Regions from separate parts of the Rhizobium sp. A37_96 genome, predicted to be linked through region 2. Evidence: riboswitches for the same ligand, from Rfam matches in the RefSeq annotation. Region 2 holds a riboswitch; each other region holds the start of a gene.
What was found. Region 2 has a riboswitch for cobalamin ahead of cobU (bifunctional adenosylcobinamide kinase/adenosylcobinamide-phosphate guanylyltransferase). Riboswitches for the same ligand answer to the same signal wherever they lie in the genome.

Region 1 (9,703 bases), 520 kb from region 2:
GATCTGCCGGCACACGGTTTCGCGCGGAAGGTCGTCCCGCACGAAGGACCAGTTGAGAATGGTGACCGGCCCTGTCAGCATGCCCTTCAATGGCTTGTCGGTCAGGGATTGCGCGTATTTCCACCAGCGGACGGTCATCGGGTTCGGACGCGCCACATCGCCATAGATGATCGGCGGCCGCACGCAACGCGATCCATAGCTCTGCACCCAACCGAGCTTGGTGAAGGCGAAGCCCGAAAGCTGTTCGCCGAAATACTGCACCATGTCGTTGCGCTCGAACTCGCCATGGACAAGGACGTCGAGGCCGATCTCCTCCTGCCAGCGGATCGCTGCCGCCGTTTCCTTTTCCAGGAAGGCCTCGTAGTCGACATAGCTGAGCTCTCCCTTGTCGTGCAGCGAGCGCGCCTTGCGGACCTCGGCCGTCTGCGGGAACGAGCCGATGGTCGTTGTCGGGAGGGCCGGCAGCTTGAACCGGCGATGCTGGATCGGCTGGCGGGCCGAAAACGGCGATTGCCGTTTTTGCTCGATGCCCCGCAGCTCATGAAGCCTGCCCTGGACGAGCGGATCATGCACCCGGACGGAAGTCAGCCGGGCATGCATGGTCTGCTGCGATGCCGTGAGCGACGAGGCGTCATCGCCGGCCGTGAAATGGCGGCCAAGCAGGGCGATTTCGTCGAGCTTCTGCGTCGCGAATGCGAGCCAGGAGCGAAGTTCGTCGTCAAGGGCCGTTTCCAGTTCGATGTCGATCGGGACATGCAGCAGCGAGCAGGACGGCGCAATCACGATATCCGCCTCGCCGCGAAGCGCGGCCACGGCGGCAATGCGTGAGGCGATGGCCTGAAGATCGCTTCGCCAGATGTTGCGCCCGTCGATGATCCCGAGAGACAAAGCGAGATGCGCCGGCGCACGACGGACGATATCCTCCAGCGTGCTGCCGCCGCGAACGAGATCGAGATGCAATCCGGCGACGGGAAGCTGCAGAGCGATGTCGAGATTGTCGCCCAGCGACCCGAAATAGGTCGCAAGCACGAGCTTGAGGTTTGGTGCTGCCTTGGCGAGCGCCTTATACGCCAGCGCGAAGGCCTGCCTTTCCTTGTCGGAGAGATCGAGGACCAGAGCCGGCTCATCCACCTGGACGCTGTCGACGCCTGCGTCGGCCAGCTCGGACAGGATGCGGGCATAGACTGGCAGCAGCCGCTCCAGAAGGTCGATCGGAGCGGAATCGTCGAGCGCCTTGCTGAGCTTCAGGAAGGTCACCGGCCCGAGGATCACCGGCCGGGTGTGGATGCCGAGCGCCTTCGCCTCCAGAAAGGCTTCGAGAGGCCGGTTGGATGTCAGCTCGAAGCGCTGATCGGCTTTGAGTTCCGGCACCATGTAGTGGTAGTTCGTATCGAACCACTTCGTCATCTCGAGCGCGGCCGCACCGGCTGCATGGTGCGCATGTCCGCAATCGGCGTGTCCGTTACCGGACGAACCGCGGGCCATCGCGAAATAGACGTCGAGATCGACCGGTCCCCCGCGCCATCCGTAGACCGGAGGCACAGCGCCCACCATGACCGCCGTGTCGAGAACGTGGTCGTAGAAGGAGAAGTCGTTGGAGGGGATGATGTCGATCCCTTTTTCCCGTTGCAGTCGCCAATGATCGGCGCGGAGCGTTCTGGCAGTCTCCAGAAGCGCGGCCCGATCGGTCTTGCCGGCCCAATAGGATTCGAGCGCGAACTTCAGTTCGCGATGTCTTCCAATACGTGGAAAACCGAGATTTGCGGTCTTGATGGTCATTTCCTTACCCCGAAGGTTGTGGGCAAGGCATTGGCTGACGCATCGACGATAGGCACAGTGCGCCCGTCGCAACGCGGCACACCGGGACACCCCGCCCGTGGACGTTATCTATCGCGGCAGGTCTCCTGGCTTGCGGGTCATCGCTACCGTTCCGTCTTCCCGAGGCGTCTTCCTCAGTGACATGGTGGAACGGCGGCTCTCCGCCTACAGTTGCGGGGGCAGCTTCGGCATGGACGAACATCGTCGCACCGAATTCCCTCTTAGCTCATCCGCATTGGCGCGGGTAAGAACCACGATGGCGTCAACATGAACGACGCAGGCGCAAGCGTCAAGGAGATATAAAGATATCTTTATATCTTGGTTTGGAATTGCGTGAGCTGCAGATCATGGGCATCGGAGACGCATCGACCGTGCGCGGCCCCAATAACGCTGCCATCCATGGCGAATGGTTTGCTGCAGCGTCTCGATGGGAAAAGGTTGCCGCTTTGAGGCCCGTACGCGATCGCGAGTGAAAGCGGACGCAAACGACCGAGAAAAGCATAACGCCCCTCCGGCCTCCGAAGCCTGCGGAAAATCCGCAGGCGACAACGCAACCAGGCCAGACCCGAGACATTTTGGCCCAGGCTGGAGTGACGGCCGGCAGGAAATCTCTCGCCGTGCCGGCGCCTTGCTTCGATTGGCTAATCGGCCGAGCTGCCGTTCGCCACGAATTTAGTGGTTCTTGTTCGGCCCTTTGCCGGTGGTGAAGCTGCAGGTTTTGATCTTGCAGCTCGGATCGTCGCTTGTCGGGACGCTGGCGCTGGCCATCGTACCCTGGCCGAGGCACGACATCGAATTCGAAACGGTTCGGTTGTACATCATCATGCCCGGATGGTGCGACGGGTATTTCAGCACGACTGAACCACCTTCCTGCGCCATCTTTTCATGCACGGTTGCGCAGGTCATTGACTTGGAATTGTAGGCCGACATGGCCATGGCATTCGTGGAAATCATTCCGATTGCTGCAAGTAATACGATCGTCTTCATGGGGCTTCCTTTAATCAACACCGAATGGCGCTGAAAATGACTTATTCCTTCATTAGCTTCAGTTTTATGACAGCGAGCCGACTTCCCCCCGTCGGCTATTCACATCCCTGTCAGAAGCAAACGGCACATCATCGGTACGGTTGAGCGCAAGGCGCTCGCGCCTCGCTGCGCCCACCGGCCGGATGCAGATCCGGGCGCAGATTTTCAAGTTGTCCCGCAAAACGAACGAGGCCCGATACGAATACCGGGCCTCATTTGCAATCAAATCAAGCTGAGCCGAAGTCTCAGAAAGTCCGCTCGAAGCGAAGGATGCCCGAGAAGGTATCGTCACCCGGCACATCGTAGTGAACATAGGTCACTTCCGGCTCGACCAGGAGGTTCTTGACCGGGTTGAACTTCAGGTTCGTCGTTGCCTCGAAGATCTTGGAGTCGGTGTAGGCGAGCTGAACGTTCCACTTCAGCTTGTCGTTGAACGGCACGCCGACGCCGCCCCAGACGGCCCAGTCACCCCAGCCGCAATCCGCGCCGTGAACAACGCCGGAGGACGTCGTGCAGGCCGAGACGTTCTGGTTCGAACCGGCATACTGGTTGAGCTTGTCGCCATCGGTGTTCCAGCCGCCCATCAGGAAGGCGGAGAAGACGCCGAAGTCGGCATCGACGCGAGCCTTGATGGCGCCTTCTTCGACGATCGAGTCGTAGCCGCCGACGACGCGGAACTGCCATGCGCCAGCCTTGTAGCCGAGACCGGCAACGACGTTCGGGGCATAGTGGTCGGACTCGGACAACTGCCAGCTTCCACCGTAAGCGCTGGAGGTGGTACCGGAGTTGCTGTCTTCGAGCGAGATGACGCCCGTGAAGCCGGTGCCGCTGTCATAGTTGTAGGTGAGCTGATTCAATTCGTACGGACCGTCATAGATGACGTCGTCCTGGATCACGTCGCCAGCATAGCCGACGAACTGGTTGTATTGCGAGTCCGTCTTGCCCACGGTGAAGCCGCCGAGGGTGATGTAGGACCACAGCAGGTTGGTGCCGGTGGAGCCGCCGTCATTCCAGTCCCAGCGAACGATGGTTTCGGTCTTCAGCGGACCGTATTCGGTGTCGGTCGCGGTGTTGACGTCGAGTTCGGCGCGGGTGTGCCACTTCGTGCCGAAGCTGCTGTCACGATTGTAGGGATCCTTCCACTGGCCTTCGGTGCGAACCTTGCCGCCGACCCGCAGGCAGGTCTCGGTGCCGGGGATGAAGAAGTAACCAGCGCCGAAAGCATCGCAGATGCGAACATATTCCAGCGGCTCGGGTTCGGCTGCGACGATAGCGTCGGCAGCATGGGCGCCGGATACGACGCACAAGGCAGCAGCGGAGCCAATAAGCAAGCTCTTGATGTTCATGGTAACTCCATTCCTCATTTGAACTTGCGCGATTGACGAACCTGGGGGGCCGCTCGACATCAAGTTTCAGTCCTTAGTTCCGAAGCACAACGCCTCGCTTCCGGGCAGAAAGTTGCATTTGCGATCCCGCTTTTACAAGGACCTAAACATATGTGACAGCACGTACATATGCCGTGTTGCCCAAACGACGCACATGTGTACGGAGCATGACAGGAGTGTGACAAACACACCAATCCACAATCAGTATCGCAACCACGGAAACACGCATGGGTAGATGCCCGGGGAGCAAGTCCGCCAGCCCGCCGGCCGTTCCCTGTCGCGAATCCGGTCGCGGTATACGGCGCTGGACTGCCGGCAACGAGTCTTGATAGACTCACGGAGCGCAGACAGCGTATCCATCCATGGCAAATCGCAGGCGGGATCATCATGCCGAAGATCGATGTTGCAGCCGTGCCTAAAATCAAGGGCACCCGATATCCCGCTCCATTCAACGAACCCTGCGCCGAGCGCATACGCCAGCGGCTGGGTGATGCCGGCGGTCTCCAGGATTTCGGCGTCAACCTGATGCGGCTGCCGCCGGGCAATTGGTCGAGCCAGCGGCACTGGCATTCGGAAGAGGACGAATTCGTCTATGTGCTGGAAGGCGAGTTGACGCTGATCGAGGATGACGGCGAAACGGTGCTGCGCGCCGGCGACTGTGCCGCCTTCCCGAAAGACTCGGGCAACGGTCATCACATGGTCAACAAATCGAACGCCATGGCGATCTATCTCGAGGCCGGCACCCGTTCTCCAACGGACCTCATTACCTGCTCCGATATCGACATGATGAGCTCGAGCACGGACGGACTGTTCGTGCACAAGGACGGGATGCCCTATCCGGACGGTTAGAATGGCCGCGGCGCTGGCTCGGCCGCGCGGCTATCTCCGTTCATCCCCGCTCGCCGGAGCCGTCCGGTATGAGAAAAGACGTGTCGGCGCGCCATGCAGCATCACGTCCCGCTCGAAACCGAAGCCGCATTTTTCCAGCACGCGCCGGGAAGCGACATTGACGGGGCGAACAAGCCCGATAACGCGTTGCGCCTGCAGATCATTGCGGGCGAAGGCCAAAGCCTCCTTCACCAGTTCGGTCGCATAACCGTTGCCCCAGTGATCGGGATGCAGGTGATAGGAGAGATTGAGCCCCTCGAATTCCGTCGAGACGGTAACACCGCCGAAGCCGATCAGCCGACCTTCCGTTTCGACCGCCCAGCGTCCGAACCCATGCAAGCGCCAATGTGCCCGGTCGCGGGCGAGGCGCCGGGCGCTCTCGGCAGGAGAATCCGGCCTCGGATCCGGCCGATGGGCTACGAGCTCCGGCCGGGCAAACAGTGTCGTAATGAAATCGAGATCCTGCTCTTCCGGCCTGCGCAGGGATAGGCGCGACGTATGCCGGATCATGCTCCCTCTCCTTGAAGGATCATACCGCCTCGGCAAGAACAGGCGGATCGTAGCAGCAGGCATCCGTGGAGACGCCCACGCGGCACCCGCTCGCCTCAAGCGCGTCCCTCACCACATCCACGAACAGGCGACGCAGCCACAGGGAGCGGCCGTCAGCCTGATCCACGCGCCGGTAGAGCATCGTCACGGGGTCGGCGGGCAACTCGAATGGCGGTGGCGAAATCGCCAGATTGTGCAGCTGCGCCATGCAGTGGGCGATGGACTCCGGCACGGTCGCAATCGCCGGCATGGCCTGCAACGTCATCGGCAGGGCCGAAAAACGCGGCGCGGTCGCCACCACCTGACGACGGTAGCCGAGACGGGCGAGAGCGGCATCCACGTTTGTGGATATGGTGCCTTCAATGGACACGGTTACGTGCGGCGCGTTCGCGAAATGCTTGAGGCTGAGCGGTGCCGCGCATTTCAGATGCCGGGGATCGTAGATGCACAATGACGTCTGTTCGAAGAGGGGCGCGCGAATATGCCAGGAGGCTGGCTCGTCATGCACCGAGATGCTGAATTCATAGGCCCCCTCGTCCAGCAGGCGAGCGGCGTCGCGCCTGTCGAAGGCCATGCTGACCAAGCGGGCGCCGGGCGCCATCTGGCGCAACCGCGCCGCCAGCGGCCCGAAGAAGGATGATTCGAGATTGTCGCAGAGCCCGATGCGGAACTCGCCCTGCCAGCTTCCCGGATCGAAAGCGGCGGGCGGGCGAATGGCGCGCTCGATGCCGGAAAGCGCATCCTCGATCGCCGGCGCGATGGAGAGCGCCCGTGGCGTCGGCTGCAAACCTCTGCCGACGCGCACGAACAATTCGTCATCCAGCGTCTCGCGCAGCCGGCGCAATGCAGCGGAAAGACCCGGTTGGCCAAGCAGCAAACGCTCGGCCGCACGGCTCACGTTCCGCTCCTGCATCAGCACGGAGAAGGCGAGCAGCAGATTGAGATCGATTTTCCGAAGGGTCGCATCATTCATCATCGCCAGTAATACCTGACATGGTTACTATCAATTTGCAATAGGGTTTGAAGATGTACATTTTCTCGTTCCCTGCCGCTCCCAGCCTCCCAAAAAGACGGCAGCACAGAAAGGAACGATCCCGATGACTTCTTCCCAAACCCGAAGCGGGGCCGGATTGGCGTTGCTACTGCTATGCGCCGCCAATTTCCTGGACGCCATGGATGTCTCCACTATTGGGGTGGCGCTGCCCGCGATCCAGAAAGAGCTCGGCATGCAGGCGACATCGCTGCAATGGGCCGTCAGCGCCTATGTGCTCGGCTATGGCGGCTTCCTGCTGCTCGGCGGCCGCGTCGCCGATCTCTTCGGCCACCGCCGCGTGTTTCTCTGGTCGCTTGCCGTCTTCGCTGCCGCGAGCATTGCCGGCGGCTTCGTCGATAGCGCCCAGACCCTGATCGCCGCCCGCCTCATCAAGGGCATTGCCGCCGCCTTCACGGCACCGGCCGCCCTCGCACTGCTGCTCTCCGTCTTCGGGGAAGGCAATGCCCGCGCCAAGGCGCTCGGCGTATTCTCTTCCACCGGCGCCGCCGGTTTCGTCCTCGGCATGGTGCTGGGCGGTGCCGCAACCATCATCAGCTGGCGGGCGACCCTGGTCATGGGCGCACCCGTCGCCATCCTCGCGCTGATTGTCGCCCCCTTCGTCCTGCCCGCCGATCACAAGCGGAGCGGCCCCGGTGCCCGCTTCGACTGGGCAGGCGCAATCACGATCACCCCCGGCCTGCTGCTCTTCGTGTTCGGCGTCACCAATGCCGCGGCCGACGGCTGGCAGGCATTCGCGACATGGGGATCTTTGGTGGCGGCTCTGGTGCTGATCCTGCTCTTCCTGGTGGTTGAGTGGCGCCATAGCGATCCGATGGTCCCGCTTGCCATGTTCCGGCGTGCCAAGCTCAGCCACGCCAATGCCATCGCCGCGCTGTTCCAGGGGGCCTATGTCGGCTTTCAATTCATCGCGACGCTCTATTACCAGACAGTCGTCGGCTGGTCGGCCTTCGCGACCGGCTTCGCCTTCGCCGTCGGTGGCGTCTGCGTGATGTTCCTCGCACCGCGCTTTGCCACGATCGGCCAGGCCCGCGGCACGACCCTGCTGATGACGTTCGGCGTGGGATTGCAGGCCATCAGCTATCTCTTCTGGGTGCTGTCGGTCGGCCAGATCGATACGATCGTGCTGGTCGCCATCTCGCAACTGCTGCTTGGCGTCGGCTATGCCATGACCTATCCGTCCATTCAGGTGGCAGCACTGTCCGATATCGAAGAAGACAAGTCCGGCCTGGCTTCGGGCATGCTGTTTGCCTCCTTCCAGATCGGCGGCGGCATCATCCTGGCGGCAGCCTCGGCGGTCTTCAGCGCAGCACCCAGCTATGGCTGGAACCCCTATATTGCCGGCATCGGCTTCGTCACGATCCTCGCTGCCGCCATCACGCTGCTCGCCGCGGTCGGTCCGCGCTCATCCGCTGCAAAAGCGGCAAACTATCAGGCGGCGGAATAACGCAAAACGGGACGACCCGCCCGATGGGCGGGTCACTCCGCCTCTGCGCCGGCAGCCTGGGCAGCGCGGCGCATCAGAAAATCACGCTCCCTCTGGTTCTCAGCGAGCGCGGCGGCCGTCTCGAAGGCCTGCCGCGCTTCGCCGTAGCGGCCGAGCTTGTAGAGAAGATCGCCGCGAACGCTCGGCAGGAGATGGTAGTCCTTCAGCGCTGGCTCATTCCCGAGGCGCTCGATGATTTCCAACGCCGCCGCCGGGCCTTCGACCATGCCGACCGCCACGGCACGATTGAGCTCGACGACCGGCGAATGAAGGAGCCGGGCAAGTTCGGCATAGAGGTCGGCGATCCGCCGCCAGTCGGTCTCCTCCGCCGTGACCGCCCTCGCATGACAGGCGATAATCGCGGCCTGCAAGGCGTAGACCCCGCCAGCGCCTCCGAGCTCTTCGACCCGCTTCAGCGCCTGCAGACCGCGCTGGATCTGCAGCCGGTCCCAGCGGGCACGATTTTGGTCGAGCAGAAGGATGGGGTTGCCCGCGGCGTCCGTCCGCGCCGCGGCGCGGGAGGCATTCAGCTCCATCAGGGCCAACAGCGCATGAGCCTCCGGCTCCCCTGGTGCCACGGACGTCAGTATTCGGCCCAGGCGTAGCGCCTCGTTGCACAATTGCAGCCGCAGCCAGTTTTCGCCGCGCGCTGCCGTATAGCCCTCGTTGAAGATCAGATAGACGACCTCCAGCACAGAGGCCAGGCGTTGCGACAATTGCTCGCCGTGCGGCGTCTCATAGGCCAGCCCCGATTCGGCCAATGTCTTCTTGGCGCGCACGATACGTTGCGCGATGGTCGCGTCCGATACGAGAAACGCCCTGGCAATTTCCTCCGTCGTCAGGCCGCAGATCATCCGCAAGGCCAGCGCCACGCGCGCCTCGCGCGAGATCAGCGGATGACAGGCCGTGAAGATCAGGCGCAGCATTTCATCGCCGATATCGTCATCCAGAGGAGTGTCCAGATCCGGCATGACCTGCTCCTCCTCTTCCATTTCCCGAACGATCATCCCGTGCTTCTGGTCGAGCATCCGGCGACGGCGCAGATGGTCGAGCGCCCGGCGTCTGGCCGTGGTCATGAGCCATGCGCCGGGCCGCTCGGGGATTCCCGTCTCCGGCCATCGCTCCAGCGCAACGACCAGAGCTTCCTGGGTCAGGTCCTCGGCCAGCGGCACGTCGCGCAGCAACCGTGCCAGGCTCGTGATGAGCCTTGGCTGTTCGATCCGCCACACGGCCAGGATGGCCCGATGGGTGCCGGCGGCCGTCAAGGCCGCCTGCCCCGACGGGAGGCCGAAAATATCATACTCTTGCTTCGGCGAGCGGATCGCATATCCCCTCCGCGCCCGGTTCATAGAAGGCGCGCACCTCGCATGTGCCTTCCCAGCCGGGCATGAAATCCTTGTGCAGCTGCATGAATTCGACCGCCAGCGCCACGGCCTCCTCCTTGGTCTGCAATTCGAAGATCGCATAGCCGCCGACGACTTCCTTCGCCTCCACGAAGGG
Region 2 (9,703 bases):
ATCCACTTGGGATTGACGACGCGCCCGCGCACGACCCGGCCGATCTCCTCTTCAAGAGAGCGGATGACAGGCTTTTCCGGTCTGGAATGGTCGTTGTGATAGATCGACGGGCGCGCGCCGCCAAGCTGCTCGGCCGCGGCCGCCATGCCGCCCTCGAACTGATAGTAGTCGTCGCTGTCGAGCAGGTCGTGCTCGCGGTTGTCCTGATTCTGCACCACCGCCTGGATCGAGCGCAACCGTTCCTCGAAGACGCCGCGCTCGGCCGTGCCCTCCTCGCCGGCCCCATAGGCATAGCTGCCCCAGACGAGATAGGCCTCGGCCAGATCCGCGCGTCGCTCCCAGCCCTTCTCGTCGATCAGCGCCTGCAGCCCGGCACCGTAAGCGCCGGGCTTGGACCCAAAGATGCGATATCCGGCTCTGCGGCTGGCGGAGGCCTTGTCGAGGCCGGCTGCCTCCAGCCGCGCGATCTCGCCACGCATGCGCGCCGCAATCGGATTGTCTGTCTCATCCTCGTCGAGCATGCCGACGGCCCGGATCGCCTTGTCGAACAGGGCGATCTGCTCGGGAAAGGCGTCACGGAAGAAACCGGAGATGCGCAGCGTGACATCGACTCGCGGCCGCCGCAGCATGGCCGGCGGGATGATTTCGTATCCGGTGACGCGGCGCGAGGTCATGTCCCATATAGGCTTGACGCCGATCAGCGCCAGCGCCTGCGCCACGTCATCGCCGCCCGTGCGCATGTTCGACGTGCCCCAAGCCGTGAGGCCGAAGGAAACGGGCCATTCGCCATGGTCCTGAACGTAGCGGCGGATCAGCAATTCGGCCGATTTCCGGCCAAGCTCATAGGCCGCCGGCGTCGGTACGGCGCGACTGTCGACCGAATAGAAATTCCGTCCCGTCGGCAAAACATCCGGCCGGCCCCGCGTCGGCGCGCCGGAGGGACCGGGGGGCACGAAACGCCCGTCAAGGCCTTTGAGCAAGGCCGCGATCTCGGCATCGCCGCAAGCAAGAATGGACGGCTGCAGCTTTGAGGCTATCTCGCCCAGAACCATGCGTGTATGTGCCCAGCCCTCGGGACAGCCTATTTCACCCGAGACCAATTGTGCAGCCAGCAATTCGATGCGTTCGACCGTATCGCCTTGCGTGCGCCAGGGCGCCTCGGCAACCTCCTGGAGGATAGAGGGTCGTGGGCCATTCCATTCGGCGGCCATATCACAGTCCAGTGGGTCGAATGGTTTGCTTTGAGAGATACCCCCCTCTGTCAGCGTTGCTGACATCTCCCCCACAAGGGGGGAGATTGGAAGGAGCATGCCGCTTCGCTCTCCCACACCTTTACCGACGGCGTCAGCGTTACGATTAGCATCCGCGGCCTCGATCTCGGTTTGATGCGGGGAGGCGCTGCGAGCCACCAATCTCCCCCCCTGTGGGGGAGATGTCGCGAGAGCGACAGAGGGGGGTACAATACTCTCCGCATGCTCACTACCCTCAAAAGCATCCTGCGCAATCGCGCGCTGCAGGCTCTGATCGCCGCCCTCGCCCAGCCCGCGCGGCACCCGCGCCAGCGCCACCGTCAAATCCGTCAGCAGCCTTCCGGAAGGTGAAACGCCGAAGATGTGCAGGCCATCGCGGATCTGCATTTCCTTGAGGTCGCAGAGATAGGCGTCGAGCTTGCGCAGTGCCTCGTCTTCCCCCTCGCCCTTGGCGATGCCGGCGTCCTGATCGAGACCGATATCGGCGACGAGGTCGAGGATCTGCTTGCGCAGCAGACGGATGCGTCGCGGATCGCCGCCGGACGCCTCGTAATATTCGTCGACCAGCGCCTCCAGATCCTTCAAGGGACCGTAGCTTTCGGCGCGTGTCAGCGGCGGCGTCAAATGATCGATGATGACGGCGCTCGTGCGGCGCTTGGCCTGCGTGCCCTCACCGGGATCGTTGACGATGAAGGGATAGAGGTTCGGCAGCGGCCCGAGAATCGCTTCCGGATAGCAGTTTTCGGAGAGCGCCAGCGCCTTGCCCGGCAGCCATTCGAGATTGCCGTGCTTGCCCATGTGGATGACCGCATGCGCATCGAAGGAGCGGCGCAGGAAGGCATAGAAGGCGAGATAGCCGTGGGGCGGGACGAGATCGGGAGAATGGTAGCTCTCCTTCGGATCGATGTTGTAGCCGCGTGCCGGCTGGATGCCGACAAGCACCGCGCCGAAACGGGCGAACGGCAGGGCGAAGGCACCGTTCAGCGCGTAAGGATCCGCCTCCGGATCGCCCCAGCGACCCGTAATCTCATCCTGAATCTGTTTTGGAAGCGACGAGAAGAAATCCTTGTAGTCGCTGAAGGAAAGCGTCTCGCGAACCACGCGGCCGTCACGGCCCGAATTTGTCGGCCCCTCCGCCAGGTGCCGCATCAGCTCATCGCCATCGGCAGGCAGGTCGGCAACACGATAGCCGCCCGCCCGCATCGCTTTCAGCACCTCGATCGTGCCGGCAGGCGTGTCGAGCCCGACGCCGTTGCCGAGGCGCCCATCGCGATTGGGATAATTCGCCACGACAAGCGCAATGCGGCGATCGCCGGGCAGCGTGTTGCGCAGCCGCGCCCAGTTGGCAGCGAGCCGCGCCGTGTAGCGCATGCGATCCTCGTGGGGTTCGCTGGCGACGATATTGGCCTCGACCCGCTCGTCGTAGCGGGCGGCCGCCTTGAAGGACACCGCGCGGGCGAGAACGCGACCATCGACCTCGGGCAATGCGACGTTCATGCCGAGATCGCGCGCCGAAAGCCCCTGCGAGGATGCCTCCCAGGCTTCCCTGGACGAGGCTGAAAAAATGGCCTGGAGAACAATGGCGTCACCCGTTTCGAGAACCGACGGCTGGCGATCCGCGCCCGGGGCCGAAACGGCAAAGCCGGTGGTATTGATGACCACGCCCGGCTTCAACCCGGTAAAGACGCTTTCGAGGATACCGACCGACACGGCATCTTTCAGACTATAGGCAAAGACCGGCAGCGGCCGCATGCCCTCGGCGATAAGCGCCTCTATCATGGCTTCGACAGGCTTTGTCTCGCCGCTCTGCACCAGCGCGCGATAGAAGGAAATCGCCACGGTCGGGGGTTCAAATCCCTCCTCCGCTACCATCTTGCCTTGGGAAATTCTCCTCCATTCCTCGACACCGATCACGCCCCGGTCCGGCCACCAGATGCCGGCCTTCATCAGGGGCACGGCGGGCATCGGCTTCTCCGCACCCGACAGCATCGCCTCGGCATAGGCAAGGAATGCACTGGAGTTGGCCTCGCCGCCTTCGATCAGATACGACCAGAGCGCATTCAGATCGTCGAGAGCGACATTGGAGAATGGCGTCAGTCCGGGATCGGGCTTCGAATCCCCCGGCAGCACCGCAATCAAGGTGCCTTGCCGGGCCGCACAGGCATGCAGCGCTTCCAGCGCATAGTGGAAGTAGCTCGCACCTCCGAGCGCCCGCACGATGATGAGCTTCGCATGCCGGGCTGTCCTGTCGACATAGCTATCGACGGACATCGGATGCTTGAGGCTCATCAGGCTCGCAAGCCGGAGGGAACGGCCGCCCTCGCCGTGGGCTGCGGCAATCGCCGCAAGCTCGGTGTCGGCGGCCGACAGAAAGAGGATGTCGCCCGCCGATTGGCCAAGATCGATCGCCTCCTCGCCATCGCTGATCGTTCCCTTCTGTGCCAGGAGGAGATGCATTAGGCTTTAGAGTATGCGGCGGCATACCCCCTTCTGTCTCGTCGTGACATCTCCCCCACGAGGGGGAAGATCATTGAGTGCCATGCCTCGCCCGGTCGGCCATCCGAAATTCCTGAAACTTCAGCAGTCAGCCATTTCGCGACAACGTAGCCACGAGCTTCCAATCTCCCCCCTTGTGGGGGAGATGTCGCCAAAGCGACAGAGGGGGGTATCGCACGGCAAAGACGCAGCATCGATCAGACCAGCGCCTCGATCGACTTGCGCACGATCGCCTCGTCCATCTCGTGCAGGCCGATGACGACCAGCCGGGTCGCCCGTGCTTCGCCCGGCGTCCAGGCGCGATCGAAATAGGTGTCGATGCGGCTGCCGACGGCCTGAAGCTGCAGGCGCATGGGCTTGCCGGGCACATCGACAAAACCCTTGAGGCGCAGGACGTCGTGTTCCGCGATCACGCCCTTCAGCGCGTCAACGAAGGCTGCCGGGTCGGCAACCGGGCCGAGCTCGACCACGAAGCTGTCGAATTCGTCGTGATCGTGCGGCGTGCCGTCTTCATGCTCGAGCTCGTGATGCGATTTGCGGTTGACGATATCGCCCTCGGTGCCGATGCCGAGGCCGAGCAGGACGGCAGCCGGCACATCGCCGTTCTTGGCTTCGATGATCGTCGGCTTGCGGGCAGTGCGCGAGGCGACTTCCGCACGGACACGACCGAGGCCGGCAACATCGATCAGGTCGGTCTTGTTGAGAACGATCAGATCGGCGCAAGTCAGCTGGTCCTCGAAAAGCTCCTCGATCGGGCTTTCGTGGTCGAGCGAATCGTCCTCGACGCGGCGAGCCTCGACGGCATCGTGATCGTCGGCGAAACGGCCGGCGGCAACGGCGGCGCTATCGACCACGGTGATGACGCCATCGACGGTGACCTGCGTGCGGATGTCAGGCCAGTTGAAAGCGGCGACCAGCGGCTGCGGCAGCGCAAGGCCGGAGGTCTCGATGACGATGTGATCCGGGCGCGCATCGCGCTCCAGAAGCTTCGTCATGGTGGGAATGAAGTCGTCGGCGACGGTGCAGCAGATGCAGCCATTGGTCAGCTCGATGATATCGTCTTCGGTGCAGTTCTCCGCGCCGCAGCCCTTGAGCACGTCGCCGTCGACGCCGAGATCGCCGAATTCGTTGATGATCAGCGCGATCTTCTTGCCACCGGCATTCTGCAGGAGGTTGCGGATCATCGTCGTCTTGCCGGCTCCCAGAAAGCCGGTGATGACGGTGGCGGGAATCTTTTCCTGGTTCATATGGATCAACCCTTCATTTTCAGCGGCAAGCCCGCTGCGATAAAATAAACTTCGGCACTCGCCGCCGCGACCATCTGGTGCAACCGGCCGGCATGGTCGCGAAATTCGCGCGCCATGCGATTGTCAGGCACGATACCGAGACCCACCTCGTTGGAGACGAGAACGAGCCGCGCTCGCGCCGTCGGCAGAAACGCGGTAAGGGCCGCAAACTCCGCGGCAATGTCGCGCTCCGCCATCATCAGATTGGTCACCCAGAGCGTCAGGCAGTCCACCAGCACGGAGCGCTCGTCGGCATCGATCGCGGCAAGCCGCGCCACGAGATCGATCGGCTCTTCATGCGTCTGCCATAGATCGCCGCGGTCGGCACGGTGCTGCGCGATGCGCTCGCGCATTTCATCGTCCCACGCCTGCCCTGTCGCCACATAGTGACGTTCGAGCCCCGTGTCCGAAACCAGGGATTCGGCAAATCTGGATTTGCCGGAACGTGCGCCGCCGAGGACGAAAACAGACCGGGAATTCGAAGAGGACATGCGTTATTTCCGCTCCCACGCGACAGCGAGGGTCGGCAGCATCGGGCTGATACCGGAAAATTGGCGTCTACACGCCGAAAACTCGTCTTGCGCCATGACAACCTCCGTGCTGGCAGCGGAACTCGCGTTCCTGGAACAGGCTCTGCGCCCGGCACGCATGGCAGGTCTCCTGGCTCGCGGATAAGGCGCCACGATCGGGGCGGACCGAAACCGGTCGCTCCCGATCGTAGCCCAGCGGGTCTTTCTCGCCTTCCCGGCAGCGCATCATGAAAAGGCGGACGATTCGTAGACTTGAGAGGCGTCCAACCCCGGTAGATCATGATGCCACACCAGTGGCTTTTCCGGCTTGAAGCTGCTCCGCCTGTTCGCCCCATGCGAACGATCGGCGGGATGGCTGTCAAACCGGACGAAAGTCCCTGACCGCTCTACAGTCGCGGGGTCGGCTGTGATGAGAACGCCCGGATTGGGTCCGCCCCTTCACATTCCCTTTTCATCCCATGCGACAGATCGCCGCTCGGGAACCATTCGTTATGCCGGCAATGATTAGGCTTTCACTTAGTTCAAGTCAATCAAGGGCATGGATGCGACGCGCACCGTCCTGATTGCGAAATCGGCTGAAAATTCCCAAAAGACCGGCGGCTTTTTTGCCGTATTTCTTTGATGTTAGGAGTTTATAGAGGGTAAGCCCTCACATTCTAGTAAAAACGTATCGTCCGCTCCCAATGTTGCAGAAATTCCAACCGCGCCGCCTCGGCGTCTTCTCGGCCTTTTTCGACCTCGGTCGATTCAGGGCATTGCTGCGCCGTGGCGAATTGGGGCTTGTGTTCGCCGGCGCGCTGGTAGGGGTAGCCTCCGGCTGCGCCGTGACCGCGATGAGCTTCGTCTCGCGCAAGCTTCACAGCGTCATCTACGGCATAACCGACTACGAGCGCCTGAGTTCGGCGGCGGTCGCGATTCCCGATAAATCGGTGGTGTTTATCGCGCCGGTCGCCGGCGGCATCATCCTCGGCATCCTGCTCTACATATTGTCGCGCACGCGCAAGAAGCCGATGGTCGACCCGATCGAAGCGAATGCGTTGCACGGCGGGCGCATGTCGCTCACGGACAGTATCCTCGTCGCGGTACAGAACCTGATCTCGAACGGGTTCGGCGCCTCGGTCGGGCTGGAGGCAGGCTATACGCAGCTTGCCGCCGGCATCGCCTCGAAATTCGGCTACAAGATGCAGATGCGCCGCGCGGACCTGCGCATGCTCGTCGGCTGCGGCGCTGCCGGCGCCATTGCCGCCGCCTTCAACGCGCCGCTCACCGGCGCCTTCTACGCGTTCGAGCTGATCATCGGCAGCTATTCCATTCTCACGCTGACGCCCGTCGTCGTCTCGGCGTTGATATCGACGATGATCGCAAGGCTGCTCGCCGGCGACGATTTCGCCATCGATATCGGCCATTTCGGTGCCATTGCGCCCGCCGACTATCTACCGGCGGTTCTGCTGGGCGCCTTCTGCGCCGGCATCGGCATCCTGATCATGCAGGGCGTCGCCTGGGTGGAGGAACTGGCGCGCAAGAGCTCGATCGCTCCCCCCTTCCGCCCCGCGCTCGGCGGCCTCGTTGTCGGAATGCTGGCGCTGATCTCGCCGCAGGTTCTGTCGGCGGGACATGGCGCGCTGCATCTCAATCTGTCGTCGGATGTGACCCTTGGGGCCTTGGTCGGGCTATTCCTTCTTAAATCGCTGGCCTCCGCGGTTTCGATCGGCTCCGGCTTCAGAGGCGGCCTGTTTTTCGCATCGCTGTTCATGGGCGCTCTGCTCGGCAAGATCTTCGCCTATTGCGCGCCCTATTTCGACCACGCGACGCTGACGCCTGTGGTCTATGCCGTGGTCGGCATGAGCTCGCTTGCCGTGGCGATCATCGGCGGCCCGCTCACCATGACGTTCCTGGCGCTGGAAATCACCGGCGACTTTCCGATCACCGCCCTGGTGCTGGCCGCCGTCATCACCTCGTCGCTCGTGGTGCGCACGACCTTCGGCTACTCCTTCGCCACATGGCGTTTCCATCTGCGCGGCGAAAGCATCCGCAGCGCCCACGACGTCGGCTGGATCCGCAGCCTCACCGTCGCCCGCATGATGCGCCCCGACGTACATACGGCAAGCATCGACATGAGCATCGAGGAGTTTCGCAAGAACTTTCCGATTGGCTCGGCCCAGCGCGTCATCCTGATCGACAAGAACGAGAAATATTCCGGAATGGTTCTCGTGCCCGATATCTATGCGAGCCCGGTCGAGAAGGACGACGAGGAACATGGACTTTCGGATTTCATCCGGCTTCGTAACGAATTCCTGCAGCCGCAGATGAACGCCAAGCAGGCCGCCGCCATGTTCGACCAGACCAAGAGCGAAGCGCTCGTCGTGGTCAACGACCTGATCGAACGCAAGGTGATCGGCCTGCTGACGGAAAGCTACACGTTGCGCCGCTATAGCGAAGAACTCGACCGCCGCCGCCGCGAAGTATCGGGCGAACTCTGAAGGGCAGCGACGGCGCAAGACCGCTAGACACGCTTGCGCGACATGCCTTACCGGGCGAGGCTGTCGAGCCAGGCCGGATCGAGCACGCTTTCCAGTTCTACTGCGATTTCGTCCAGCGCCGCGTCGACACCGGCGCGATAGTCCATCCGCTCGCCTGAAAGGCCGAAACTTGCAAGCAGCCTTGCCCGATAGGCATCGCTGCCGAAAAGCCCGTGCAGATACGTACCCATGACGCGGCCATCGGGCGACACCGCCCCATCGGGCCTACCGTCAATGACAGTCGAGGGCCGTTCGCAATCCGCGCCAGTGGTCACGCCGAGATGGATCTCATAGCCCGATAGTGGCACGTCATATTCCTTCGAGACGGCAAGGCTGTTGCGCACCGTCTTTTCGGGCGCCATTTCCGTCTCTATGTCCAGAAGGCCCAATCCGGGCGTCTCGGTGACCGATCCTTCGATACCGAGCGGATCGTGGACCATGCGGCCAAGCATCTGGTAGCCGCCGCAAATGCCGATGACGCGGCCGCCGCGGCGCACATGCGCGGCAATGTCGCGATCCCAGCCCTGCGCGCGCAGATCGAGCAGGTCGCCGATCGTGGACTTCGATCCCGGCAACACGACAAGCCCGGCATCGGCAGGCAGATGCTCGCCGGGCAGCACGAAGACAAGATCGACATCGGGCTCGGCCCGCAGCGGATCCAGATCGTCGAAATTGGCGATGCGCGACAGTACGGGCACGGCAACCTTCAGCGCGCCGGAGGCACCGCGGGCAAGCCGCTCCAGCACCACGGAATCTTCGGCCGGCAGGCGGGCCGCCGCCTTGAGCCAGGGCACGACGCCATGGCATTGCCAGCCCGTGAAACCGCCGATGGCCTCTATGCCTTCCCCGAACAGCGAGACGTCGCCGCGAAACTTGTTGATGATATAGCCCCGGATCATGCGCCGGTCCTCTTCCGGCAGGATGTGATAAGTGCCGACCAGCGACGCGATCACGCCGCCGCGGTCTATGTCGCCGACCAGCACCACGGGGACGTTGGCGCGTGTCGCAAAGCCCATATTGGCGATGTCGCCCCGCCGCAGGTTGATCTCGGCGGGAGACCCCGCCCCCTCGACGATGACGAGATCGGTCCCCGCGCGCATCGCGGCGAAGCTTTCGAGCACCGCGCCGAGCAATTGCGGTTTGAGCGCCTGATAGTCCCGGCCCTTGGCATGGCCCCAGACCTTGCCCTGTACGATGATCTGGCTGCCCGTCTCCGATTGCGGCTTCAGAAGCACCGGATTCATATGCACGGAGGACGGGGCGCGCGCCGCCAGCGACTGCAGCCACTGAGCCCGGCCGATCTCGCCTCCGTCCTCGGCCACCGCCGCATTGTTGGACATGTTCTGCGGCTTGAACGGACGCACCCTTACGCCCCTGTTGGCGAACAGCCGGCACAGCCCGGCGACCAATACCGTTTTTCCGACATCGGAGCCGGTTCCCTGCAGCATGATCGCTTTTGTCATTCCCCACCACCTCGATGCGCCGCAGCCGCTGAAAATACGGAGTTTCGCCTTGTTTCCGCCGTGATCCTTAACCGCTGGAAACGGCCGTGGCGATACAAAAATGCATCACCTTCCGGTATGCTCCGTTTGCGACATCGGATGACGATTTCATCCATTGTT
Region 3 (9,703 bases), 510 kb from region 2:
GTTGCTCTCGCTCGCGCGCGAACGGCTGACCGACGGCCAGCTCTGGGTCAATCCGGATTGCGGTCTGAAGACCCGGAAGTGGGACGAGGTCAAGCCGGCGCTGGCGAACATGGTCGCCGCCGCCGCGAAGCTTCGGCTGGAGCTTGCGCGCAATGGCCAGCGCACGGCAAGCGTATGAGCCGGGACTTGCCATCATCGGGGGAGCCGGCCGGCGGGCCGGCTCCCAGCACACTTATCGATATCGTCTTTCCCGGCGACACCAACCATCATGGCACGCTTTTCGGCGGGGCGGGCCTTGCCCTCATGGATCGCGTCGCCTTTATCGCGGCCAGCCGTTTCGGCCGGGTGCCGTTCGTAACGGCGTCCTGCGAGAGGGTCGATTTCAGGAAGCCGGCCCGCATCGGTGAAATCGTCGAAGTGACAGCAAAGCCGATATCGGCCGGACGCCGCTCGTTGACCATCGAGGTCAGCATGACGGCCGAGACGATCGTCGGGGCCGGGCGGCATCTCTGCACGTGCGGCGTCTTTCATATGGTTGCCGTTCCGGACGAGGATCGCCCGACCGACTGGAGCCTGCCGTCGCTGCCCGACGGGATCGAGGACTGCCACCGCGACGGGGTACGGATGGTCGATATCGTCTTTGCCGATCAGTCAAACAGCGCCGGCAAGATGTTCGGCGGCGAGGCGCTCGCCTTCATGACCAAGGCCGCCTTCGTTGCCGCCTCGCGGCGCTCGCGTACCCTGACCGTGCTTGCATCTTCCGAGCGGATCGACTTCCAGCGTCCCGTTGCCATCGGGGAGATTGTCGAGGCCCTGGCGAAGGTGACGAAAATCGGAACGGCATCCATGGCCGTCGAGACCGAGCTCTGGTCAGAGGATCCCTTGTCCGGCAAGCGCCATCTGACAGCCCGCGGGACTTTCAACATGGTTGCCGTCGATTCAGACCATCGTCCAGTTGCAGTCATCCCCAGGAATCCGGAGGGGCTGCGATCATAATTATTGACCCAAAATTTACCTCGTCTACTATATATAGTGTTCGAGGTTCTTCTGATTCGCAAGAATTGGAAGCTAAGAAGGGAATCCGGTCGGCAAGCATGATGATTGCCAAGCCGGAGCTGCCCCCGCAACTGTGAGCGGTGAGCATTCGTTCGATTAAAGTCACTGGGACCATGTGTCTTGGGAAGGCGAGGCGAATGCTGTGACCCGCAAGCCAGGAGACCTGCCTCGAGCAATAGCATCCACGGGCGGGGTGTCCGGCTGGCGAGCGATGGTTCCCGCGGCATGATGGCCGTCATCGCTTCCCCGAAAACCTCGCGAAAATTACTTCGGGGTGAAGTCCATGTTCTTGAGTATCCACAGCCGCCCGCGCGAGTGACGGTCGCTTAAGCGACCGGCTGCCGACTGGGTTTGCCTCCATTTTCAATCCCGCCAAGCGGGCATCATCCGATGCCCGAATGATTTTGCATGCCTTTAACAGACACGAGGATATTCGATGAGCATCACCGTCTACAGCAAGCCCGCCTGCGTCCAATGCACCGCAACGACCCGCGCCCTCGATCGCCAGGGCATCGACTATACGATCGTCGACGTATCGACCGATACGGCCGCCTATGATTTGGTGCAGGGTCTCGGCTACCGCCAGGTCCCGGTTGTCGTCGCCGGCGAGCTGCATTGGGCCGGTTTCCGTCCTGACATGATCAGCGCGCTCGCCTGAGGAGCTGGCGATGGGCGAGATCGTCTATTTCTCCAGCCGATCGGAGAATACCCATCGCTTCGTTGGAAAGCTTGCATTGCCGGCCGCGCGCATTCCGCTCGGCGCGGGAGACGAGCTTCGTGCGACCTCGCCCTATGTCCTCATCGTTCCGACCTATTGCGGCGAGGGAGGGAAGGGGGCCGTGCCCAAGCAGGTGATCCGCTTCCTCAACGATGCGGGCAACCGTTCGAACATTCGCGGGGTCATCGCCGCGGGCAACAGCAACTTCGGCGCGACCTTCGGGATCGCCGGCGACGTCATCTCCAGCAAATGCCAGGTGCCGTATCTCTATCGGTTCGAGCTTCTGGGCACGGATGAGGATGTCGCCAATGTCAGACACGGATTGGAACGATTTTGGACACGCTAAATACTTCTTTATCGCGGGACGCGGGCGACCGGTCGACAAAGGCCGCGGAAGCGGCACTCGACTATCACGCCCTCAACGCCATGCTGAACCTCTATGACGAGCAGGGCAGGATCCAGCTCGACAAGGACCGCATGGCGGCCAAGCAGTATTTCCTTCAGCACGTCAACCAGAACACGGTCTTCTTCCACAATCTGCGCGAGAAGCTCGATTATCTGGTGACCGAAGGCTACTACGAGCAGGAAGTGCTGGACTACTATTCCTTCAACTTCGTGCGCGATCTTTTCGATCACGCCTATGCGAAGAAGTTCCGTTTCCCGACCTTCCTCGGCGCCTTCAAATATTACACCAGCTACACGCTGAAGACTTTTGACGGCAAGCGCTATCTGGAGCGCTACGAGGATCGCGTCTGCATGGTCGCAATGGCGCTGGCGCGCGGCAGCGAGCAGCTTGCCCGCGATCTGGTCGACGAAATCATCTCCGGACGCTTCCAGCCGGCGACGCCGACCTTCCTCAACGCCGGCAAGAAGCAGCGTGGCGAGCTGGTATCGTGCTTTCTGCTGCGGGTCGAAGACAATATGGAATCGATCGGCCGCGCCATCAATTCCGCCCTGCAGCTTTCCAAGCGCGGTGGCGGCGTGGCGCTGTCACTCACCAACATCCGCGAAGCCGGCGCGCCGATCAAGCATATCGAGAACCAGTCTTCCGGCATCATCCCGGTGATGAAGCTGCTGGAAGACTCCTTCTCCTATGCCAACCAACTCGGCGCGCGGCAGGGTGCGGGTGCGGTATATCTGAACGCCCACCATCCCGACATCATGCGCTTCCTCGATACCAAGCGCGAGAACGCCCACGAGAAGATCCGCATCAAGACGCTGTCGCTCGGCGTCGTCATTCCCGACATCACCTTCGAACTCGCGAAGAACAACGAGGATATGTACCTGTTCTCGCCCTACGACGTGGAGCGCGTCTATGGCGTGCCGTTTACCGAAATCTCGGTCACGGAAAAGTATCGCGAGATGGTGGCCGACAGCCGCATCCGCAAGAAGAAGATCAAGGCGCGCGAATTCTTCCAGGTGATCGCCGAAATTCAGTTCGAGAGCGGCTATCCCTACATCATGTTCGAAGACACGGTGAACCGCGCCAATCCGATTGCCGGCCGCATCACCATGAGCAACCTCTGCTCGGAAATCCTGCAGGTCAGCGAAGCCAGCGAATATGGCGACGACCTCTCCTACACGCATATGGGCAAGGATATCTCCTGCAATCTCGGCTCGCTCAATATTGCCGCCGCGATGGACAGCCCCGATTTCGGCAAGACGATCGAGATGTCGATCCGGGCGCTGACGGCGGTCTCCGACATGAGCCACATCTCGTCGGTCCCTTCGATCGAAAAGGGCAACGACGAAAGCCACGCCATCGGCCTCGGCCAGATGAACCTGCATGGCTATCTCGCCCGTGAGCGCATTTTTTACGGCTCCGAGGAAGGCGTCGATTTCACCAACATCTATTTCTACACCGTGACCTATCACGCCGTCCGCGCCTCGAACCGGCTGGCAGTCGAGCGAGGCCAGAGCTTCAAGGGCTTCGAGAACTCGAAATATGCTTCCGGCGAGTATTTCGACAAATATACCGATCAGGCATGGGTGCCCGCGACCGAACGCGTGGCTGAACTGTTCGAGAAGGCTGGCATCGCCATCCCGACGCAGGAGGATTGGGTGGAGTTGAAGCAGGCCGTCATGGAAGGCGGGCTCTATAACCAGAACCTGCAGGCCGTGCCCCCGACAGGCTCGATCTCCTACATCAACCACTCGACCTCCTCGATCCACCCGATCGTCTCCAAGATCGAGATCCGCAAGGAAGGCAAGATCGGCCGCGTCTACTATCCGGCCGCCTTCATGACCAACGACAACCTCGATTACTATCAGGACGCCTACGAGATCGGCCCGGAAAAGATCATCGATACCTATGCCGCAGCCACCCAGCATGTCGACCAGGGCCTGTCGCTGACGCTGTTCTTCCGTGACACGGCGACCACGCGCGACATCAACAAGGCGCAGATCTACGCCTGGAAGAAGGGCATCAAGACCATCTACTACATTCGCCTTCGCCAGATGGCGCTGTCCGGCACCGAGGTGCAGGGCTGCGTTTCCTGCGCCCTTTGATTTCCGGTTTGAAAAGGACATTCCCATGAACATGCAATTCAAGCCGGCAAGCCGCGTTCGCGCCATCAACTGGAACCGCATCGAGGACGACAAGGATCTTGAGGTCTGGAACCGCCTGACCGGCAATTTCTGGCTGCCGGAAAAGGTGCCGCTTTCGAACGACATCCAATCCTGGGCGACGTTGAAGCCCGAGGAGCAGCAGCTCACCATCCGCGTCTTCACCGGCCTGACGCTGCTCGATACGATCCAGAACGGCGTCGGTTCCGTGAAGCTGATGGCCGATGCCGTCACGCCCCATGAAGAAGCGGTGCTTTCGAACATCTCCTTCATGGAGGCCGTGCATGCGCGCTCCTACTCGTCGATCTTCTCGACGCTCTGCCTGACGCCCGACGTCGACGACGCCTATCGCTGGTCGGAGGAGAACGAATTCCTGCAGAAGAAGTCGGCGCTGATCATGGAGCAGTATTCCTCCGGCGATCCCTTGAAGAAGAAGGTCGCCAGCGTCTTCCTCGAGAGCTTCCTGTTCTATTCCGGCTTCTATCTGCCGATGTTCTGGTCGAGCCGCGCCAAGCTCACCAACACGGCCGACATGATCCGCCTCATTATTCGCGACGAAGCCGTGCACGGCTATTATATCGGCTACAAGTTCCAGCGCGGCCTTGAGCGGCTTTCGGAAGAGCGGCGCCAGGAAATCAAGGATTTCGCCTTCGATCTGCTGCTGGAACTCTATGACAACGAGGCCAGGTATACGGAAGCGCTCTATGACGGTGTCGGGCTGACCGAAGACGTCAAGAAGTTCCTGCACTACAACGCCAACAAGGCGCTGATGAATCTCGGCTATGAAGCGCTGTTTCCGGCCGAAGCCTGCAAGGTCAACCCGGCCATTCTTTCGGCGCTATCCCCGAATGCGGATGAAAATCATGACTTCTTCTCCGGCTCCGGCTCGTCCTATGTGATCGGCAAGGCTGTCGCGACCGAGGATGAAGACTGGAATTTTTGAGAGAGCCGCGACAGTACGACCCGCAAGGGACGTGCTGTCGCAAAGCTTGCGTCCAATGATATAGTTCCGTCCAGGAGCGGCTTGATACCGGCGTCGGCGTGGCGAATATCTTCGTTGCGCGCGCTGTCGCTGCGCGCAACGAAAGCCCGGTGTCCGGATATTTGCCTGACCGTCTCCGGTTTATTTTCGGGCATGCTTATTGCCAAATCAGAAATAGAGCCTATATTCGGCTTATCGACCATTGCTTGTGATGTCGCTTAAGAGCCGCAAGGTTCCATCGGATTTCCTCTCAACTAATCGATCTAATCCCGCAAGGTATCGCGGGAGCAACAACGATTACTAAGAAAGGAAATCGTTATGAACACTGGCACTGTAAAGTGGTTTAACGCAACCAAGGGCTTCGGCTTTATTCAGCCTGACGATGGCAGCACGGACGTTTTTGTCCATATCTCTGCGGTAGAGCGCGCTGGTCTGCGTTCACTGAACGATGGTCAGAAGATCACTTACGACATCGTGCAGGATCGCAGATCCGGCAAGAGCTCCGCCGACAATCTTCGGGCGGCTTGAATTTGTCATTCGCTCCCGCTGACCACGGATGTACTGGCAGCGAAGCAGAGTGACCGTGAGAGGTCGGGTTAGCGCCCGGCCTTTTGTTTTTTTCCGGGAGAATACCATGCAAAACCGGCGCTACCGGTCCGGCGACTCGATTCTATTGAAGCCCGGTGCTCTTGGAAATTCTCAACCGTCTGGCAGAGGCAGTATTCTTTCTTGCCTGCCGGAGGCCGATGGTGTCGCTCAGTATCGCGTGCAGTTCGAGAATGAAAATTTCGAACGCCGTATCCGGCAGGACGACATCGATTTAACGGCCTCGCCATCAGCCGCCCCGGAAACGCGCTCCATGCCGCAGGAAAAGACCGCGAGCTGGATCAATTCAAGGGCAATCAGCATTAGAAAACGGTAACGAAAGAGACGATTTTGCAGGTAGACGTCAGAGATAACAATGTTGACCAGGCGCTTCGCGTTCTGAAGAAGAAGATGCAGCGCGAAGGCTTGTTCCGGGAAATGAAAGCTCGGCGCTCTTATGAGAAGCCGTCGGAGAAGCGCGCCCGCGAGAAGGCCGATGCCATCCGCCGGAGCCGTAAACTCGCCCGCAAGCAAGCGCAGCGCGAGGGCCTTCTTCCAATGCCCAAGAAGGTCGTTCGGGCGCGATGATCGCCCGCTCAGTTCTTTTTCCCGATAGGAGATGTCATGACCGTCACGAAAGAAAAGTTTTTCAAGCCGGGTAAAGTTTCCCCTCAGGATAAGACGTTGGCGACAGATTCGGCGGCAAGGCAAATTACTGCCGCTGAAGCCGCTGACCGGGAGAAAAAGACCGAAAAGCTTCGTGCTCTTCGATTGGCCCAACCGGCTGCGGAGACGACCACGCCGCCCAAGAAAAAGCGGCAGAAGTAGAAATTACAATAATTCATTCGAATTGTTGTAGTTATCAGTAGATCTTAGTGAAAAAATCTATTTTCTGTGATTTTCTGTAGTTCTATTGTAGCTAATATGTCCTGTGACGGGAAATCTATTTAGGTTAATAGCAAAACAACCTTATTGCGAACACAAATATCTGATATATAAACTTTATCGGATTTGCTTCGTTAGCTTTGTTTCTGCGCGCAGGCGCATTTACCGATCTTCCCTCTCAAGCTCGATCGTTGATAGCACGCGCATAGCGGGCATCGTAATTCCATGCGACTGAAAGGAAATCGTCATGACTGTAGGCACCGTGAAATTCTTCAATATCAGCAAGGGTTTCGGCTTCATTGCTCCGAGCGACGGCTCTCAGGACGTATTCGTCCATATCTCGGCGGTAGAGCAGTCCGGCATGTCTTCTCTTCGGGAAGGTCAGTCGGTCTCTTTCGAGCTGGTGCAAGACGCACGCAGCGGCAAGAACGCCGCGCAGAACCTGGCATCCGCGTAATCAATAGAGCAATCGGCTCGCGTCCCCTTTGACCACGGATGTACTGGCACTGCGGATTGCGAACCTTTGGAAAGGTCGGGCAAGCCCGGCCTTTTTGTTTTGGAGAGAAATGATGTCGAAGACAAACGCAGAGAAGATCCTTCGGCGGGCGCTACGCCAAGTGAAGAACACGAGTGGCGGCGGGCATCTGGGCGGCACGAATTTCGGGCAGGCCTTTGATGCGAAGACGTCGTCGACGAAGAGTGGAAACAATAAAGCGCGCAAGCCGGAGCGCATGAAATAGCCTTAAATGAAGCGCGATAATGCGTGATCGGCATCGCCTCGTCTTTGCTTTTGCTGGACGCGTGGTCGAAGCGTCGGCGGCAAGCCCCTTTGCAAGGGCGGATGTTTCCGACAGCCGCGCCAATCGGCTTGAAACATCCCCTGCACGCTGCCTTACGCGACAAGGAGGAAACAGCTATGCACATCCAAAATCCCGTCGTCTCGTCCGGATTGGGCTTGGCGTTGGAACTGCCTGATCCGATAAAGGCAGGAATGATCGGACCTCCGGATTTGGAGGCCTCCGATGGCGCAGCCAGAGAAGCCTACGAGCGCGGAGGTGACGCCGGCATGCGCGAGATGGCAGACGGGGAAAATCCCTATCCGGAAGGAAGCGCGCTCGCGAAAACCTATGAACACGGCTATCTCGATGGACAAAAGGCGCGGCGATAGAAAATAGTCTATCTGCGCGATGGACTCCAATTACTGGCTCTTCCGAGCGTATTTCCGCTATGCTTGGAAGAGATATACTTAAGAAACCCGGAAAATCCTTGGGATTCCTATCCTGACTTATGGTATTGACAACGACCGCAGAGGTTTTCCTCCGCGATGCCGAGGAGGAAGGCGATGGGATCTGTTATCAACGTGGGATTCTCTCTTATGTGGGAGACGCCGGTTCTCATTCACAAGGGCGATTTCTGTGTCAAAGCCATAGATGGTCCCAGGGAGGCGCTTCGGTATCTGCAGCAGGACTTTGGTCAACACTCGGGCCAGTTCTACTGGAATGCAGTTTATTCCTGCAAGACGGCCCTTCGATATCGATCCGCCCCCGAAACTGCCCGCAGATATTTTATCATAGCTTGCGGCAACGCCACCGATATCGCCGTGCCCTGAAAGGGCAGGTGAGGGCCAATGAAGTCGATGATATCGTTAAATTGAATGTGCGGCAGCGGTGGTGAGGATGCGCGTGTTCATGCCGTTGTTTTTCCTGTCGAGCCTCGTCTCTCTGTGAGGGATGCAGGCATGCCCGGAACTTCGCATAGGGTAGGGTCAAGCCGGATGAGACCTTTTCACCGTGCATGTTGGCTCGTGGCAAGATAACGGGATTGCCAACAAGCGACCGACGCGATCAAAGACCCGAGTTGATTTCAAATAGCGATCCGCGCACCATCGCCGGGCATGACTCTGCGATGCAGAGCCCGTATAGAGCGTTTACTAGGTCGCGTGCGGCATATGCTGCTGACGTTATGCATTTCTGGATCGACGCACAGGCATGAAATTTCCAAGTCAGACGACCGTTCGGGTTCCCTTCAATTTCATTGTGCGATTGGTGGTGGTCTTCGTTGCCGTCGTGCTTCCGCGCCTGGCGGTTTTGGGAAGCCCCCCTTCCACGGATGAAGGGGTCTACGCATATTTTGCGCAGATCGCGCATGCGACGTTGGCCACAGGGCAGGGATTGCCCGACACCGGCGCTCTGATGCTCTATCCCCTGCTTTTGTCGTGGTCCTTTGCGCTTCCTTTCAACCATTTGATCTTTTTACGCATTCTCGACATGGCTGTTAGCTTTGCGGCCGGATGGATCCTCTATGGTGTTGTAAGAAGAGAAAGCAGAAGCGCTTTCGCCGCCGCCCTGATTTCCTTTATCTTTCTCTTCACCATGAACCAGCCGATCTTCATTCAGTCCGGCTTCAAGAACAGCTTCTTTGCGGCATATGTTCCCCTGTTTCTGGCCGTATACCTTGCCCAGGCCGAGAAGACGCGAGAGGCTCGACGTTGGTTTGCAGTCGGGGCGCTGGTCGCTCTCGCTATCTTGCTGCGAGAAACCTTCATCCCTTTTGCGGTGGTCGGAGCTCTCGCAATCCTCGTCGGCCGTGGCTGGAAAGCCTGCCTGCAATATTTCGTCGGAGGAGTGGCGGCCGGCGGTTCGCTTCTCCTCGCCATCTTATGGGCGAGAGGCGGAGTTCATTCGTTGATCGCTGGTTACGAGGATTTCGGAGCGATCTATGCTTCCATGAGCGATCAATCGCTCACGCTGTTTGTCTCCAATGGTACGGTGGCAGGGCAGGAGATGTTGGCGGCGCTAGTTTTTGGTGGATTGTCTATCGCGGGGAGGCTGTTCGCATCAGCCGACACGCCGGCTCTTCGAGGCAGACTATGGTTCTGGGCTGCTGCCAGCCTCGTGCCGCTGATCGAACCG

Region 1: linked by a shared signal. The riboswitch ahead of metE (5-methyltetrahydropteroyltriglutamate--homocysteine S-methyltransferase) and the one ahead of cobU (bifunctional adenosylcobinamide kinase/adenosylcobinamide-phosphate guanylyltransferase) in region 2 are both predicted to bind cobalamin.
Region 3: linked by a shared signal. The riboswitch ahead of nrdH (glutaredoxin-like protein NrdH) and the one ahead of cobU (bifunctional adenosylcobinamide kinase/adenosylcobinamide-phosphate guanylyltransferase) in region 2 are both predicted to bind cobalamin.

What each region holds. Positions count from the first base shown of each region.
Region 1 covers NZ_JBNWDS010000001.1:747,585-757,287, forward strand. Annotated here, with positions in the region: gene metE (5-methyltetrahydropteroyltriglutamate--homocysteine S-methyltransferase) at 1-1,779, opposite strand, end outside; cobalamin riboswitch at 1,878-2,089, opposite strand; gene ACQZ6J_RS03630 (hypothetical protein) at 2,491-2,805, opposite strand; gene ACQZ6J_RS03635 (porin) at 3,090-4,190, opposite strand; gene ACQZ6J_RS03640 (cupin domain-containing protein) at 4,617-5,078, shown strand; gene ACQZ6J_RS03645 (GNAT family N-acetyltransferase) at 5,109-5,627, opposite strand; gene ACQZ6J_RS03650 (LysR family transcriptional regulator) at 5,647-6,642, opposite strand; gene ACQZ6J_RS03655 (MFS transporter) at 6,764-8,164, shown strand; gene ACQZ6J_RS03660 (RNA polymerase sigma factor) at 8,197-9,468, opposite strand; gene ACQZ6J_RS03665 (YciI family protein) at 9,500-9,703, opposite strand, start outside.
Region 2 covers NZ_JBNWDS010000001.1:225,391-235,093, forward strand. Annotated here, with positions in the region: gene cobN (cobaltochelatase subunit CobN) at 1-3,707, opposite strand, end outside; gene cobW (cobalamin biosynthesis protein CobW) at 3,944-4,993, opposite strand; gene cobU (bifunctional adenosylcobinamide kinase/adenosylcobinamide-phosphate guanylyltransferase) at 4,999-5,523, opposite strand; cobalamin riboswitch at 5,842-6,064, opposite strand; gene ACQZ6J_RS01110 (chloride channel protein) at 6,246-8,042, shown strand; gene ACQZ6J_RS01115 (cobyric acid synthase) at 8,090-9,544, opposite strand.
Region 3 covers NZ_JBNWDS010000001.1:737,496-747,198, reverse strand. Annotated here, with positions in the region: gene metE (5-methyltetrahydropteroyltriglutamate--homocysteine S-methyltransferase) at 1-178, shown strand, start outside; gene ACQZ6J_RS03620 (acyl-CoA thioesterase) at 187-996, shown strand; cobalamin riboswitch at 1,023-1,241, shown strand; gene nrdH (glutaredoxin-like protein NrdH) at 1,493-1,714, shown strand; gene nrdI (class Ib ribonucleoside-diphosphate reductase assembly flavoprotein NrdI) at 1,725-2,120, shown strand; gene nrdE (class 1b ribonucleoside-diphosphate reductase subunit alpha) at 2,108-4,282, shown strand; gene nrdF (class 1b ribonucleoside-diphosphate reductase subunit beta) at 4,308-5,282, shown strand; gene ACQZ6J_RS03595 (cold-shock protein) at 5,640-5,849, shown strand; gene ACQZ6J_RS03590 (cold-shock protein) at 5,956-6,243, shown strand; gene rpsU (30S ribosomal protein S21) at 6,258-6,494, shown strand; gene ACQZ6J_RS03580 (hypothetical protein) at 6,531-6,734, shown strand; gene ACQZ6J_RS03575 (cold-shock protein) at 7,039-7,248, shown strand; gene ACQZ6J_RS03570 (hypothetical protein) at 7,358-7,531, shown strand; gene ACQZ6J_RS03565 (hypothetical protein) at 7,555-7,959, shown strand; gene ACQZ6J_RS03560 (DUF982 domain-containing protein) at 8,116-8,400, shown strand; gene ACQZ6J_RS03555 (hypothetical protein) at 8,780-9,703, shown strand, end outside.